3 regions of the Planococcus alkaliphilus genome follow, and region 3 is predicted to be linked to each of the others. Evidence: predicted binding sites of a transcription regulator. Region 3 holds the regulator's gene; each other region holds the start of a gene.
The links. Region 3 encodes CtsR, which represses protease genes until heat stress. Its sites were predicted from a motif close to ATGGTCAATAAAGGTCAAACA; they were not measured.
Positions count from the first base shown of each region.

Region 1 (4,210 bases), 1.2 Mb from region 3:
TCGGTCAATCAGCAATTCAGCTATTCCATCTTCATTATTCGTTAAGGTGATTTCGTTGGCAATATTTTTCAACGGGTCGATTGCATTGCCCATCGCAACACCGACGCCGGCAAAATCGATCATTTCAAGATCATTGTCTTCGTCTCCGAACGCAATGATATTTTCGCGCGGAATGCCAAGCGATTTGGAAACCCGGTCCAGTCCGACCGCTTTGCTTAAACCGCTTTTGACAATTTCAATCACATGCCACGGGGCTCCCCATCTGCGGTGGTCGATTACTTCGGCATGCACTGAAGATAAGTGGTCATGGATCAATTGCACTTTTTCAACCGGTGCATGGATCAGCATCGAAGTAGGATCTGCTTTTAAGAAATTTCTTAAGTCGCCGGTCGTGATAGACGGATCTCCGAAACTGAAGATATTCATCAGTTTTTCATCATGGTGATGTACATACACATCGTCTAATACTTCTGCGACGATATTATAAAAATCGAACTGGTGCATCGATTCGACCACTTCATGTACCACGTCCAAAGAAATTGGGGTATGGTGAGTGCCCCAAGAAGAATCGGCTGGATGGTGAACAAAAGCACCATTGAAATTGACGATTGGCGTGCTCAATCCAAGCTCTTTATAATACACTTCACTTGAACGAAAAGGGCGGCCAGTCGCGATCATTACTTGATGGCCCTGCTCCTGAGCCTTAGTTAAAGTAGATTTTGTTTTATCGGAAATGACTTTCTGATCGGTCAATAGGGTGCCATCTAAATCTAAGACTATTAAATGTTGCTTCATTAATAACCGTCTCCTTTCTCTCTCTATGTACAGTTTAGCGATAAATGAAGCGGTTCGTCAAAAAAACTTCCATCGGAATGCTTCATTTCGAAAAATTTCTTTAAGGCTTTGGCAGATTGTTTGCTGGAGAAGAAGAACATTGGTAGGATTGGATAGAAAAAGAAAAAAGGATGTGGGTTAAGTGAAAGTAGTACATGAAATTTGGGAAGGCATCCCGCTCCTGAACGTTGCAGCTGAAAACCGGTTTGCAGATGCATTGCCGACGGTTGTTTTCTTTCACGGCCATATGAGTGCAAAAGAGCATAATCTGCATTACGCCTATCAATTGGCAAATAAGGGAATGCGTGTCATCTTGCCGGATGCCCATTTGCATGGCGACCGGGACGAAGGTTTGGATGAAATCCAAATGAGCTTGCGTTTTTGGGAAATTGTTCTTACTTCAATAGAAGAATTAGCTACAATACATACAGTTATCCACCAAAAGAAATTAGCTGAAGGCGAGATTGGCATCGGCGGAACTTCGATGGGCGGCATCACAACTTTAGGTGCTTTGACTGTTTATCCATGGGTCAAAGCGGCTTCGGTCATGATGGGGGCTGCCAATTACGTCCAATTGGCAAAAGCCCAAATGGCCCAATTTGAATCGAAAGGATTTAAATTGCCGATTACGGATGACGAACGGAAGAAAATGCTGGATACACTTGCCCGTTTCGACGGAACGAAAAACCGGGCTGTCTTCAAACAGAGACCCCTATTTTTCTGGCACGGTGAACAGGATACAACGGTTCCTTTTGAACCGACTTTCAATTTCTATCATGCGTTAAAAGAAGATTACGCCGAAGTGCCGGACCGGATTCATTTTATGCGGGAAAAAGAATCCGGCCATGCGGTGAGCCGTCCTGGAATGCTTGCAGCTATGGCTTGGTTAGCTGAGCACGTGGCTAAATAAGCGGTTAAATTTCTTTTTCCAGGAAAATTTGTTAAGATGAGAAGAGCAGAATAGGGAGGGATTATGATGGATCAAGACATGAGAGATAGCATGATGGGTGCCTTGGAACAAGTAGTGGACCCAGAACTTGGAGTCGATATCGTCAACTTAGGGCTTGTTTACGACCTTGACCTTTCAGAAGATGGGTTTGCTGTTGTAACGATGACTTTGACATCGATGGGATGCCCAATGGGACCGCAAATCGTAGATATGGTTAAACGTGCGCTATACGAACTTCCAGAAATAGAAGAAGTAGACGTGAAAATCGTTTGGCAGCCAGCATGGAGCAAAGACCATATGTCTCGCTATGCGAAAATGGCGCTTGGCGTTAGATAATGAGAACATCAAACACTGTAAAATCATTTGATTTTATGGTGTTTTTTTGTGGTTATTATTTGCCAAATAAGAGGGAATTAACTATAATTAAATTAGTCAAAGAAGGTCAAACTTAATAAGGAGTGATTTTATGGTTCAATTTACTAATGAAGAACAAAAATCCCCATTGGAACTATATGGTCGAAATATGGTGGAACAAGCGAAGAATGGAAAAGTGGATCCGGTCATCGGACGAGATCAGGAGATTCGCAATGTGATCCGGATCTTATCCCGCAAAACGAAAAATAATCCAGTCCTAATCGGGGAGCCGGGCGTCGGGAAAACGGCGATTGTCGAAGGATTGGCGCAGCGGATTGTCCGAAATGACGTACCTGAAGGGTTAAAAGACCGTATCATTTACGAACTGGACATGAGTTCGCTCATTGCCGGTGCCAAATACCGGGGCGAGTTTGAAGAGCGCCTGAAAAGTGTGCTTAAGCAGGTAAAAGACAGCGATGGACAGATTATTTTATTCATCGATGAAATCCATACCATTGTCGGAGCAGGGAAAACAGAAGGCGCAATGGATGCAGGGAATATGCTTAAACCAATGTTAGCAAGAGGAGAACTGTATTGTATCGGGGCAACGACACTTGATGAGTACCGGATGAACATTGAAAAAGACCCAGCTTTGGAGCGGCGTTTCCAACAAGTCCTTGTACGTGAACCTTCTGTAGAAGATACCGTATCGATATTAAGAGGATTGAAAGAGCGGTTTGAACTGCACCATGCAGTCCGGATACATGACCGGGCGATTGTTGCAGCCGCAGCAATGTCTGACCGCTATATTACCGAACGTTTCTTGCCGGATAAAGCGATCGATTTGATCGACGAGGCGTGTGCGATGATTCGGACAGAAATTGATTCGATGCCGCAGGAACTGGATGAAGTCACTCGCCGTTTAATGCAATTGGAAATTGAAGAACAAGCTCTAATGAAAGAAAAAGATACAGCGAGCCAAAACCGATTGGCCACTTTAAGAAAAGAAATAGCGGACTTGAAATCTTCTACAGCAGATATGAAGAACCAATGGAACGCTGAAAAAGAATCGTTGAAAAAAATTCAGGAAAAGCGTGAAAAACTGGATCAGTATCGGCGGCAACTGGAAGAGGCAGAAAACAAATACGATTTAAATGCAGCTGCTGTTCTCCGCCATGGCAAAATTCCAGAGCTTGAAAAGGAATTGGCTGTTCTTGAAAAAGAATTGCACGAGGGCGGTGCAGAACGTCTATTGCGTGAAGAAGTGACCGAAGATGAAATTGCCGGAATTGTCGCTAGATGGACGGGTATTCCGGTTACTAAATTAGTCGAAGGTGAACGCGAAAAACTATTAAGGCTGGATGAAACGTTAAAAGAACGGGTCATTGGGCAAGATCGGGCTGTTGAGCTTGTGACAGAAGCGGTTTGGCGCGCTCGTGCCGGCATTAAAGACGAACAAAAGCCGATTGGTTCTTTCATTTTCCTAGGTCCGACTGGGGTTGGGAAAACAGAACTTGCAAAAGCTTTAGCGGCAAACCTTTTCGATTCGGAAGACCATTTTATCCGCATCGACATGTCTGAGTATATGGAGAAACATAGCGTTTCACGCTTAGTCGGGGCTCCTCCAGGCTATATCGGCTATGAAGAGGGCGGCCAACTGACAGAAGCGGTGCGCAGAAACCCATATTCTGTTGTGCTATTGGATGAAATAGAAAAAGCGCATCCGGACGTAGCCAATATTTTGCTGCAAATTCTGGATGATGGACGCATTACAGATAGCCAGGGCCGGTTGATCAATTTCTCGAATACCGTCGTAATCATGACCTCAAATATCGGCTCAGCTTATATCGGTGGAACCGATAATGAACATGAGCTTGAAGACATTGTCATGGTTGAATTGCGGAAGCATTTCAAACCGGAATTGTTGAACCGCATTGACGATATTGTCATTTTCCATGCACTGGACAACTCGCATTTCTATGGAATTGCGAAAAAGATGTTGGGAGAACTTGGCCAGCGGATGAAAGGCCAGCAATTGGATTTGGCGGTCGATGACTCCGTCATTGACTATAT
Region 1 covers NZ_CM168060.1:2,533,443-2,537,652, reverse strand. Annotated here, with positions in the region: gene AC2EXB_RS13580 (Cof-type HAD-IIB family hydrolase) at 1-795, opposite strand, end outside; gene AC2EXB_RS13575 (prolyl oligopeptidase family serine peptidase) at 977-1,744, shown strand; gene AC2EXB_RS13570 (metal-sulfur cluster assembly factor) at 1,811-2,119, shown strand; gene AC2EXB_RS13565 (ATP-dependent Clp protease ATP-binding subunit) at 2,250-4,210, shown strand, end outside.
Region 1: a site for CtsR is predicted at 2,212-2,232, ahead of AC2EXB_RS13565 (ATP-dependent Clp protease ATP-binding subunit). Genes of this name have one in related genera too.

Region 2 (4,210 bases), 1.1 Mb from region 3:
ATTATCCGCATTGATCCGGATGAATGGGACTTTGTCTTTTTCAAATCGGCAATTGAGCCTGGACATACAGACTGAAAACGCGGCTATCGCCCGCCGGATTTATACCTTGTTGAAAAGATTTTACAAAGTTTATCCGGTTGAATTGCTGGTCCGCAAAAAAATGCGTTTGAAAAAGAACAATGTTTACATTTGCCGCCTCCGCGAAGGAGCGAAAATGATTCTGGAAGATTTAGCGATCATCTCGGAAGGTTTCCAGTTCCATCATGATATTGACAAAAAATTAATTGAGAAGAATTGCTGCAAACGTTCTTATTTAAGAGGCGCTTTTTTAGCTGGAGGATCGGTCAACAATCCCGAAACTTCTTCTTATCATTTGGAAATCTACTCGTCTTATAAAGACCATGCTGATTCCTTGGTGGAGCTTATGAACGAATTCCATTTGAACAGCAAAACCATTGAGCGAAAAAAAGGCTTCATCACGTATTTGAAAGAAGCTGAAAAGATTGCAGATTTTCTCAGCCTGACCGGCGCACATTCAGCTTTGCTGAAATTCGAAGATGTCCGGATCATCCGTGACATGCGAAACAGCGTAAATCGCCTGGTCAACTGCGAAACAGCCAATCTGAACAAAACCATTGATGCTGCATTGCGGCAAGTTGAAAATATCCGTTTTATCGACAATATGATCGGCATCGACCAGCTGCCTGAACGGCTCCGGGAAATTGCGCGCTTGCGCGTTGAATACCAGGATGTTACCTTGAAGGAACTAGGGGAAATGGTATCGACCGGAAATGTCAGTAAATCGGGCGTTAATCATCGTCTGCGCAAAATCGATGAAATTGCTGAATCGCTGAGAAAAGGAGAAATGATCGGCCGGTAGCACCGTCCGTTCTTTCATATAATTTTTTAAAGAGTCTAGTCAGTTTTAGAGGAGGATCAGCATGGTTGAAAAACAAGTGGAAGTTCAATTGAAATCCGGTTTGCAAGCAAGACAAGCAGCTTTGTTTGTTCAGGAAGCAAATCGCTACAGTTCAGATGTGTATCTTGAAAAAGATGATAAAAAAGTAAATGCGAAAAGCATCATGGGCATCATGAGTTTAGCAATCAGCAAAGGCACGACAGTGAAAATTTCGGCTGATGGCAATGATGAGCAAAATGCAGTGGAGTCATTAGCAGGCTTAATTGAAAAAGAAGGATAATGAAAAAAGCTTGCAGCCGGTATCGGCTGCAAGCTTTTATTCGTTTAACGCTTATTTGTCTTCCAACATTTTGTTGCGCGTGATGATTTGGTCAACGAGGCCGTATTCAAGCGCGCGTTCAGCAGTCATGAAGTTATCGCGGTCCGTATCTTTTGAAATCACTTCGAGGGGCTGTCCAGTACGTTCAGCTAAAATTTGGTTCAATTTTTCGCGAAGGTGCAAGATGCGTTTTGCAGCGATTTCAATTTCAGTTGCTTGTCCTTGAGCACCGCCAAGTGGCTGGTGAATCATGACTTCAGCGTTCGGAAGCGCATAGCGTTTGCCTTTTGTTCCAGCTGCAAGCAAGAAAGCGCCCATCGAAGCCGCCATACCGATGCAAACTGTTTGAACATCCGGTTTGATGAATTGCATAACATCGTAGATCGCCATACCGGCAGTAATGCTTCCGCCTGGGCTGTTGATGTAGATGGAAATATCTTTTTCTGGATCTTCCGCTTCAAGGAATAGAAGTTGAGCGACGATTGAGTTTGCAACGTTATCATCGATTCCGCTTCCCAACATGATGACGCGGTCTTTCAAAAGGCGAGAGTAAATGTCATATGCACGTTCGCCTCTGCTTGTTTGTTCAATTACTGTAGGAATTAAGTTCATCGAAAAGTTCCTCCTCATAATAGATAGTATCTAGCTATGCTGAAAAATTCATTTCAGCTGTATTAATATCATACACATCTTGGTCAATGAAGGTCAAATCTAACGAATTGCAAAAATCAACTTGAAATGTTTTTTTGTTATGGTTATAATAGAAAAGTCGTTAACGACCATTTGCCCTCGTAGTGTAATGGATCACACGCAAGATTCCGGTTCTTGAAATGGGGGTTCGATTCCCTCCGAGGGTATCCGTTGCCGCTCGTCCCACTTATTATTGTGGGACGAGCGGCTTTTTCTATTTCCTGAATGAATGCAAGGGCTAGTCCAGCAGAGAATTTCGAGGAGCCTCAATAAAGATGTTCGCCAAACAAGTTACTTAAATATATTATGGGTGAATAGTATAATAGCTTCACTTGAGAATTTAAAATGAGAAGAGGGAAAGCGATGATTACTTTATACACCCGTCCAAATTGTGAACTATGCGAAGAAGCGAAATTGATGTTGGAGCTTGTCAAAGAAGACTTTCCGCTAGAGTACCGAGAAGTCGATATTGAAAGCGACGAACAGCTGCATGAAAAATATATGGTGATGATTCCGGTTCTTGAAAAAGAAGGCGAGCTCCTTATTTACGGAAGAATCGGCTACGTTGAACTATTGGAAGCGTTAGAATTTTAACGCTTCTTTTTATTTGCATTTTTTTAATGGGTTCGGTAGAATGTAACTAGTGGGACAGAAAAATATTGAGTGGGACGAAAATTGTCCAGCTTGAAATGGAGTGAATCAATGGATCCATTAACGGAAGCGAAGAAAAAGCTGATGCCGGAAATGACCGATCTCCTAAAAAAACGTTATCAAATTCTTCAAACCATCCAAATGGAAGAGCCGATTGGCAGGCGTACGCTAAGTGAACTTGCGGGAATGACAGAACGCGACATCCGGAAAGAAACGGATCTTCTGCGAAGCCAGCAATTAATAGAAGCGAAAACTGCCGGTATGGCGATATCGCCGCAAGGATTGGAAGTGCTGGAGGCATTAAAAGAATTCATGCGTGAAATGTCCGGCTTATCCAATATGGAAAAGCAGCTAAAAGTAATTTTAGGGATTTCACAAGTACTGATATTGCCCCAGGATAGCGACGATATTCCAGCAGTTAAAACAAAAATCGGCAAAGAGGCCGCAAGGCTACTAGAAATGAAGTTCCCACTTCATAAAAAAATTGCAGTGACTGGCGGCAGTACGATGGCTGCAATCTCAAAAGAGATATCTTTCGAAAAGCGGGATCGTTCGCTGCAATTCATTGCAGCACGAGGCGGCCTTGGGGAAGACGTACTTCATCAGGCAAATACCATAGCTTCTCTTTTTGCGGAGAAGACAGGCGGAGCGGTCAAAACGCTTTACTTGCCGGACCATCTCAGCGCAGAAGCTTATGAAATGATGATGCGTGAACCGGTCATCAAAGAAATGATGGAGTTGTATGATGAGACGGACGTCGTAGTGCATGGAATCGGCAATGCCGAGGAAATTGCGCTGCATCGGAAATCATCGCCGGAAGAAGTGGAAATGATCCGAAGCGGCGGAGCGGTCAGCGAAGCATTTGGCTATTACTTCGACAATGAAGGAAATGTTGTTTATCGCATCCGAACTGCGGGAATCCAAATGGAACAGGTCCAAAAAGCGAAAGCCATCTTGGCTGTTGCGGGAGGACGATCAAAAGCGAAAGCGATTCTTTCTTATTTCAACATTGCACCGAGACAAACCGTGCTTATAACTGATGAAGGTGCAGCACGGAAAATAATCGAATTAACTACAAAACAGGAGGAATTTTAAATGACTTTAAAATTAGCGATTAACGGATTTGGACGTATTGGACGTATTGTATTCCGCCAAGCATTGGCAAACAAAGAAGTGGAAGTTGTTGCAGTAAACGATTTAACAGATGCTAAAATGTTGGCACACTTGCTTAAATACGATTCAATCCACGGCACATTGGATGCAGAAATTTCATCTGAAGGCAACGACTTGATCGTAAACGGCAAGAAAATCCATGTTTACTCTGAAAAAGATCCAGCGAACTTGCCATGGGCAGAGAACAACATCGATATCGTCATCGAATCTACTGGATTCTTTACAAATGCTGACGATGCGAAAAAACACATCCAAGCAGGCGCTAAAAAAGTTATCGTTTCAGCTCCAGGCAAAAACATGAAGACGCTTGTAATGGGCGTTAACCATGAAAGCTACAACCCGCAGGAAGACGATGTGATTTCAAACGCTTCTTGTACAACAAACGGCTTAGCTGGAATTTCTAAAATCTTGAACGACAAATTCGGCATCAAAAAAGCGATGATGACAACAATCCACTC
Region 2 covers NZ_CM168060.1:1,151,059-1,155,268, forward strand. Annotated here, with positions in the region: gene whiA (DNA-binding protein WhiA) at 1-880, shown strand, start outside; gene AC2EXB_RS05915 (HPr family phosphocarrier protein) at 942-1,199, shown strand; gene clpP (ATP-dependent Clp endopeptidase proteolytic subunit ClpP) at 1,251-1,850, opposite strand; tRNA gene AC2EXB_RS05925 (tRNA-Arg) at 2,024-2,095, shown strand; gene AC2EXB_RS05930 (glutaredoxin family protein) at 2,292-2,522, shown strand; gene AC2EXB_RS05935 (sugar-binding transcriptional regulator) at 2,631-3,674, shown strand; gene gap (type I glyceraldehyde-3-phosphate dehydrogenase) at 3,675-4,210, shown strand, end outside.
Region 2: a site for CtsR is predicted at 1,930-1,950, ahead of clpP (ATP-dependent Clp endopeptidase proteolytic subunit ClpP). Genes of this name have one in related genera too.

Region 3 (4,210 bases):
AACCTTGCATTGGTCAGCGTGCCAAGCGAGCGATAAATTCGGTCTTCCAGAACAACTGGAGAGTTGCTTAAAATAGCTTCTCTTGCCCGGCGCTCTTGCTGGATAATCTGATCTGTCATATTTTCCAGATCCTGCAGAATCTCATATTCTGATTTCCCAAGCGTAACCTGGTTGGAAATCTGATAAACATTCCCAAGCGCTTCACTGCCTTCTCCGTAAATACCTCTTACTACCATTCCTAAACGTGATATAGCTGGAATAATGCGAGTGATTTGATGAGACATGGTCAACGCTGGCAAATGGAGCATGACAGATGCGCGCATTCCAGTTCCTGTATTCGTCGGACAACTTGTTAGATATCCATACTTTTCATGAAAAGCGTAAGATAAGTGTTTTTCGAGTAAAGAGTCTAACTCATTCGCTCGTTGATAAGCTTCCTGTAAATGAAAGCCTGACTGCAAACTTTGAATACGCAAATGATCTTCCTCATTTACCATAATACTGAGTTCCTCATTTTCCGAAATCAATACTGACCCCGAATGAGTGCCTTTTGCTAAATAAGGGCTAATCAAATGCTTCTCTACTAAAACTTCTCTTTCTAATTGAGGAGTTTCTTGAATACTAATATGAGTAAAGGAATGTTTCAATTCTTTTCCCTTATCGAGCAAGACAGCAGATATTTCCTTGTCTACTTTCAAAGCCTCATCTTCCGTATAAGCATAAGGAAATTTAAAATTGTTCAAATTTCGGGCCAGTCTAATTCTAGTACTCATTGCAATATCTACATTCTCACCGTCATTCGACATCCAACTGCTTGCCCTTGGCTGAAGAAAGCGCTCAATTGCCATCAGAAGCACCTCCTTCCAGCTGAACATTAAGAGCTTTTACCTGATCCCTTAACTTTGCAGCCTCTTCGAAATTCTCCTGCTCAATTGAAGACTTCATTTGCTTACGCAGCTCTTCAATCTCTTTTTTTATTTTTAAGGTACTTCCATAAGAAGCGGGTATTTTACCAGTATGCTCACTATTTCCGTTATGAAGTCTTTTAAAGATCTCATCCAATTGAGACTCGAATACTTCGTAGCATTCAGCACACCCGAATTTACCTAACTTTAGAAACTTATTAAATGTAAATCCACAGGACGGGCAAACAGCCACTTCTTTTTTTATTGGATTTGGAGAAGTTTGCTGGTTTGGAAACCAATTAGACAGTAATTGATGTATCGCTAGAGGATCCTGTTCAAAAACAATATTGAAATTGTGGTTTCCTGCTGCACATACATGGCATAACTGTCGTTCAGTCATTTGCCCATTGATATTCTGTTTTACTATCACGGAGGCAGGCCGTTCGCCGCATTGATCGCAAATCATATTACCACTCCTTACATGTTCGGCTGATGCTTTAAGGTAAACAGCATAGCAATTAATATTCTTGCTCTAATTTCATCACGGACCGGCAAAGGCATCAGCAATGTCGATCGGTCAACAGCACTCAAAATCAAGTTGGCCTCACGCTTAGAGACAATCTCTTCATCAAGCAACCGAAAGACAATGTCTTCAGCCATATTTTGTGTCGCACCCTGCTTCAATCGCTCAATAATCTCAGCAATAAAATCTGCCTTTTGATGAAAGCGAATCCGCTTAATTCGAATATAACCGCCTCCGCCTCTTTTGCTTTCAACGATATATCCACGGTCGACAGTAAAACGAGTATTTATAACATAATTAATTTGCGAAGGAACACATTGAAATTTTTGAGCAACTTCGCTGCGCTTTATTTCAATATGTTCTCTATCGCTTAATTCGATAACTTCTTTTAAATAACCTTCAATTACATCAGAAATATTCCGCATCGTCATCACCTCTTCGATACTAATATGTCAAAACTGACTTTGACTATATTTGACTTAATTATACACTATACATTTTGTGCATTTCAAATAGTATGATTCGATGCCAAAATAATTAAAAATGTCCCGAGAGTGATTCCCGAGACATTAAATGATTTTATTCTTGTTCAAGTATTTTTTTTACAAAGTCTTTTGCGTGGCTCGATGCTGACCTTGTTTCTTCTTCACGATATTCGGTTGTCCACTTTACGCCTTCTCTCCAAATTTCCACTACATCACCCTCTGAGACATTGTGCGTGAAATCGGCTACTGGAAAAGTAAAATGTTCCTTTTCTCCATCAATTGAAATGAGTAAAGCTGAGCGTTTATCAATGGTTTCTACTTTATATAAACCTGCTTTCATGATATTCACCTCATTTCAGTTTCCCCCGAATTGAAGTTTTTTAATCCTAAATTTTCTTGAATTATATAAGATAGTTTTACTTTTTATTTTAATAAAAACACAAAAAAGCCGTTACCGGCTACGGTAACGACTTTCCATGTGCCCAGCGACGTCCTACTCTCACAGGGGGAGACCCCCAACTACCATCGGCGCAAAAGAGCTTAACTTCCGTGTTCGGGATGGGAACGGGTGTGGCCTCTTTGCCATCATCACTGGACTATTTTTTTCAGAGTGACTTGTTCACTCAAAACTGGATATTCGACATTGAATACAGGAAACGCGCGCTTCAGAAAGCAATTTGGTTAAGTCCTCGATCGATTAGTATTCGTCAGCTGCACGTGTCGCCACGCTTCCACCTCGAACCTATCTACCTCATCGTCTTTGAGGGATCTTACTTGCTTGCGCAATGGGAAATCTCATCTTGAGGGGGGCTTCGTGCTTAGATGCTTTCAGCACTTATCCCGGCCACACATAGCTACCCAGCGATGCCCTTGGCAGAACAACTGGTACACCAGCGGTGTGTCCATCCCGGTCCTCTCGTACTAAGGACAGCTCCTCTCAAATTTCCTGCGCCCGCGACGGATAGGGACCGAACTGTCTCACGACGTTCTGAACCCAGCTCGCGTACCGCTTTAATGGGCGAACAGCCCAACCCTTGGGACCGACTACAGCCCCAGGATGCGATGAGCCGACATCGAGGTGCCAAACCTCCCCGTCGATGTGGACTCTTGGGGGAGATAAGCCTGTTATCCCCGGGGTAGCTTTTATCCGTTGAGCGATGGCCCTTCCATGCGGAACCACCGGATCACTAAGCCCGTCTTTCGACCCTGCTCGACCTGTACGTCTCGCAGTCAAGCTCCCTTGTGCCTTTACACTCTGCGAATGATTTCCAACCATTCTGAGGGAACCTTTGGGCGCCTCCGTTACTCTTTAGGAGGCGACCGCCCCAGTCAAACTGCCCGCCTGACACTGTCTCCCACCCCGATCAGGGGTGTGGGTTAGAATTTCAATACAACCAGGGTAGTATCCCACCGACGCCTCCTCCGAAGCTGGCGCTCCGGGCTCAAAGGCTCCTACCTATCCTGTACAAGTTGCACCAAAATTCAATATCAGGCTACAGTAAAGCTCCACGGGGTCTTTCCGTCCTGTCGCGGGTAACCTGCATCTTCACAGGTACTATAATTTCACCGAGTCTCTCGTTGAGACAGTGCCCAGATCGTTACGCCTTTCGTGCGGGTCGGAACTTACCCGACAAGGAATTTCGCTACCTTAGGACCGTTATAGTTACGGCCGCCGTTTACTGGGGCTTCAGTTCGCACCTTCGCTTGCGCTAAGCACTCCCCTTAACCTTCCAGCACCGGGCAGGCGTCAGCCCCTATACGTCACCTTACGGTTTTGCAGAGACCTGTGTTTTTGCTAAACAGTCGCCTGGGCCTATTCACTGCGGCTCTCTCGGGCTGTAACACCCTACCAGAGCACCCCTTCTCCCGAAGTTACGGGGTCATTTTGCCGAGTTCCTTAACGAGAGTTCACTCGCTCACCTTAGAATTCTCTTCTCGCCTACCTGTGTCGGTTTGCGGTACGGGCACCTCCCGCCTCGCTAGAGGCTTTTCTTGGCAGTGTGAAATCAGGGACTCGAGGATGAATCCTCTTGCCGTCACAGCTTAACGTATCAGGAATGGGATTTGCCTCATTCCACGCCTCACTGCTTGGACGCGCACAACCAACGGCGCGCTCACCTTATCCTTCTGCGTCCCCCCATTGCTCAAACGGCGGGGAGGTGGTACAGGAATATCAACCTGTTGTCCATCGTCTACGCCTATCGGCCTCGACTTAGGTCCCGACTGACCCTGAGCGGACGAGCCTTCCTCAGGAAACCTTAGGCATTCGGTGGACGGGATTCTCACCCGTCTTTCGT
Region 3 covers NZ_CM168060.1:95,698-99,907, reverse strand. Annotated here, with positions in the region: gene mcsB (protein-arginine kinase McsB) at 1-848, opposite strand, end outside; gene AC2EXB_RS00485 (UvrB/UvrC motif-containing protein) at 838-1,371, opposite strand; gene AC2EXB_RS00480 (CtsR family transcriptional regulator) at 1,383-1,853, opposite strand; gene AC2EXB_RS00475 (hypothetical protein) at 2,008-2,253, opposite strand; rRNA gene rrf (5S ribosomal RNA) at 2,394-2,509, opposite strand; rRNA gene AC2EXB_RS00465 (23S ribosomal RNA) at 2,591-4,210, opposite strand, start outside.